Regions from separate parts of the Streptococcus pasteurianus genome, predicted to be linked through region 2. Evidence: predicted binding sites of a transcription regulator. Region 2 holds the regulator's gene; the other holds the start of a gene.
The links. Region 2 encodes CtsR, which represses protease genes until heat stress. Its sites were predicted from a motif close to TTGGTCAAAAAAGGTCAAANA; they were not measured.
Positions count from the first base shown of each region.

Region 1: the regulator CtsR is predicted to act here: its motif matches at 869-889, upstream of clpP (ATP-dependent Clp protease proteolytic subunit ClpP).

Region 1 is NZ_CP039457.1:1,676,425-1,678,629, reverse strand. It holds gene upp (uracil phosphoribosyltransferase) at 3-632, shown strand; gene clpP (ATP-dependent Clp protease proteolytic subunit ClpP) at 993-1,583, shown strand; gene E8M05_RS08740 (YlbF/YmcA family competence regulator) at 1,675-2,118, shown strand; gene E8M05_RS08735 (YlbG family protein) at 2,111-2,205, shown strand, end outside.
Region 2 is NZ_CP039457.1:2,034,022-2,036,226, reverse strand. It holds gene E8M05_RS10625 (COG2426 family protein) at 1-279, opposite strand, end outside; gene E8M05_RS10620 (CtsR family transcriptional regulator) at 954-1,415, shown strand; gene E8M05_RS10615 (ATP-dependent Clp protease ATP-binding subunit) at 1,412-2,205, shown strand, end outside.

The sequences.
Region 1 (2,205 bases), 360 kb from region 2:
TCATGGGAAAATTCCAAGTTATCTCACACCCGCTTATCCAACACAAATTATCAATCTTGCGTCGCACAACAACTTCAACTAAAGATTTTCGTGAATTAGTTAACGAAATTGCAATGCTTATGGGTTATGAAGTGTTGCGCGACCTTCCACTCGAAGATGTTGAAATCGAAACACCGATTACAAAAACAACTCAAAAACAATTAGCTGGTAAAAAATTAGCAATTGTTCCTATTTTACGTGCTGGTATCGGTATGGTTGATGGTTTTCTTAGCCTTGTTCCAGCTGCTAAAGTTGGTCATATCGGAATGTATCGTGATGAAGAAACATTGCAACCTGTTGAATACCTTGTAAAATTACCAGAAGATATTGACCAACGACAAATTTTTGTGGTTGACCCAATGCTTGCAACAGGTGGTTCAGCTATTTTAGCCGTTGATTCTCTTAAAAAACGTGGCGCAGCTAACATTAAATTTGTTTGTCTCGTATCTGCACCAGAAGGTGTTAAAGCTCTCCAAGAAGCACACCCAGATATCGACATTTACACAGCCACTCTTGACGAAAAACTTAACGAACATGGTTACATCGTTCCAGGTCTTGGTGACGCTGGTGACCGACTATTCGGTACAAAATAAGGTTAAGTTGATTGCTTAACTATTAAAAAGAGCACCTCATTTGAAGTGCTCTTTTTAATATCTGCATGTTCTACTTTATTTTATTATCTAAAAAATGTAGAGTTTCAATTGATTTGTAGTGCAATGTAATGAAAGTCAATGTTTCAAAAATCACATGAAATCAAGGTTTCTACCGTCTATTGACGTGTAGTGAACCCCTATTTTACTTCAGGAAAAAGTCAATTATTAACGTTTTTTATTTGACCTTTTTTGACCAATTGACTATAATAGTTTCAGATTGATTATTAAAACCAGACATGGATAAGAAGGTGATAGTCACCATTTCAATTTGTCCGTGTAGCTTAATAAAGGAGAAAATATATGATTCCTGTAGTTATTGAACAAACGAGCCGTGGCGAACGCTCATACGATATTTATTCACGCCTTTTGAAAGACCGTATTATCATGTTGACTGGACCAGTTGAAGATAATATGGCTAACTCTATCATTGCCCAATTGTTGTTCCTTGATGCACAAGATAACACTAAAGATATTTACCTTTATGTTAATACTCCTGGTGGTTCAGTATCAGCAGGGCTTGCCATTGTTGATACAATGAATTTCATTAAGTCAGATGTTCAAACAATTGTTATGGGTATGGCAGCTTCAATGGGAACTGTTATTGCGTCATCAGGTGCAAAAGGTAAACGTTTCATGTTGCCAAATGCTGAATACATGATTCACCAACCAATGGGTGGTACTGGTGGCGGTACACAACAAACAGATATGGCAATTGCTGCCGAACACCTTTTGAAAACACGTCAAAACTTGGAACAAATTTTGGCTGACAACTCTGGTCAAACATTGGAAAAAGTTCATGCTGATGCTGAACGTGATAACTGGATGAGTGCACAAGAAACTCTCGAATACGGCTTCATCGACGAAATCATGGTAAACAACGAATTAAACTAATTGAAGATATATATTAAACCCGCCTTTGGTGGGTTTTTTGTTGCGAGCTGACCAAGGATACATTTAACTTTAATTGTGGTATAATCGTTTTATGTTGACAATTGATGAACAATTATTTGATATTGATGAAGCTATTGATGAGGTTGCCGCATCTTTTCTTGAGTTGGAAAGTGTTAAAAACTATCGGAAAGCACGTGAGGTTTTCTTGGCAGATACTGTGCTTCAGGAAAAAATTATGCATTTTCAAGCCTTGAAACAAAGCTATGAAGATGTTAAATCGTATGCAGCTTTTCGATCAGAAGTTGCTGAAATACGTCGTCAACTTTTTAAGGAAAAAAGGGGCATTGACATTAACGAAAAAGTTAGTCAATTGCGACAAAGTGAAGTTGCTGTTCAAAAAAATTTAGCAGAGCTATCACAAAAGATCTCATCAACTATTTCATCTGATATTTTTGTAGAGACAGGTTTGCCTTTGGCACCACATAAATCACATTATGGGAATTGTAGTAAAGGAGGAAGGAAAAAGCATGTTTAAAAAGCAGGAACGTCAGGGGATTATTGTTTATTTATACTATAATCGTGATGCTCGAAAGTTAAATAAATTTGGTGATGTTTTATACCA
Region 2 (2,205 bases):
TAGTCCACGGTTACCAGCAGTCGCAGCTAGTTTTTTACCACCGCTGTGACCTTTTTTCAAACACCAAGTAAAGAAACCACCGATAACTGGTTTATCTGCTCCCCATTCAAGCACACGACGTGCGAAGAAGAAGATAATTGGGATGGGGAGCATATTACCGACAACGCCGATAATAAGTGCTTGCCACATTGGAATACCAGTGGCGATTGCATAAGGAACAGCGCCACGAAGTTCTACAAGAGGAAGCATGGAAATCAAAAATGTAATAATATAGTTCATTTACTTGAAACCTTTCATTTGTTACAGATTTTATTGTATCCTATCTCTTGAGCAAACACAACCAAAATCTGTCTTTCGGTGATTGTTTTAGGCTGAAAATAGTATCATGATTGGTGTGATTGACTATTTGAGTGCCTTTCTTTGACAAGAGATGTTAGCTCATGCTATAACAACAGCAAGGAGAATTTCAGAGTAATATCTGAGTACAAGAAAAGCACCTTGCCGGCCAAAGCTAAGGTACTTTTTATCATCGCTTACAACTTTGCAATGTCTCAGAGAAGGACAACTATTTTTCAATATCATCAAAATGCTTCTCTATCCATTTTTTACGTATAGCTGTGCTAAAGTGAATTACAACAAGATTTACTATGTTGCGCACGATAATTAAAAGAAAAACTTGGTACAATACGCTAACGCACATTCTTTCGCAAGCGATTAGGGGAGTTGCCAAAGCGTACACAATGGGTTAATGCACTCAATTCTTACTTGCTCAATATACTGGATTGGTGTGATTGACTTTATTTTTATGAAACTTGAGATGATGATATTAAATTTATCTAAATTAGTAGGGCTTATTTTCCCCTAAAAAGGATATTTTTGTTATAATGATAGTCAGTTATAGTCAAAGATAGTCTATTTGGAAATGGTCATTAATCTTGAAAAGGAGGAAGCTAATGGCAAAAAATACATCTGATAGTATTGAAGAATACATTAAGCAATTACTTGCCCAATCAGGTATTGCCGAAATTAAGCGGTCAAACTTGGCAGATACCTTTCAAGTTGTTCCTAGCCAGATTAATTATGTGATTAAAACGCGTTTCACGGAAAGTCGTGGTTATACTGTCGAAAGTAAACGTGGTGGCGGAGGTTATATCCGCATTGCCAGAGTGCGTTTTTCAGATCAACATCAAATGTTTGGTAATCTTATGGCAAACATTGGTGAACGTATTAGTGAGCAGGTTTTCACGGATTTGATTCAGTTGCTGTTTGATGAAAAAATCATTACTGAACGTGAAGGAAATTTGATTTTAGCAACAGCTTCGGATGATGTTCTTGGCAAAGATGCTCCAGAGATTAGGGCACGTATGTTGCGGAAAATTTTACAAAGATTAGATAGAAAAGGATTCCATTTATGAGTGAGTATTCGATAAAAATGCAAGAGGTTTTCAGTGTTGCTCAATACCAAGCAGCGCGTTTTGAAAGCCCATATTTAGAAAGTTGGCACGTCCTTTTAGCTATGGTTGCTATCCATGACTCAGTCGCAGGGCTAACATTTGCGGAATACCAAACTAAAATCGCCTATGAAGAATATGAAGCGGCAGCTGTTTTAGCCATTGGGAAATCACCGTTAACGGACGTTGACAGAGTTCATTTTGTAGAACAATCTAAAGCTCTTAGTGACGTTTTAGCATTTGCTGAGTCTATTTGTCAGGTGACTGGCGGTAACGAAATCGGGACAGAACACGTGCTTTATGCGATGTTGTTAAACCTTGATTTATTTGCCACACGTTTGCTAGAAGTTGCTGGTTTTAAAAATAAAGAAGACGGTGACGCTGCTCGTTTGATTGATTTGCGTAAGAGTTTGGCACGTAATGCTGGTTTTACAAAGGAAAATATCAAGGCTATTCATGGGCTTCGTAAGCCGAAAAAAGCGACAATGGGCGGTGCTTTTTCTGAAATGATGAAACCACAGTCAACAGCGGGGGATTTGTCAGATTTCACGCGTGATTTGACAGAGATGGCAGGTCAAGGAAAATTAGAACCTGTTATCGGTCGTGAAAAAGAAATTTCTCGTATGGTGCAGGTGCTTAGTCGCAAAACGAAAAACAATCCAGTTTTAGTAGGGGAAGCTGGTGTTGGTAAAACGGCTCTTGCTTACGGTTTGGCACAGCGAATTGTCAATGGTGCGATTCCGTATGAACTCCA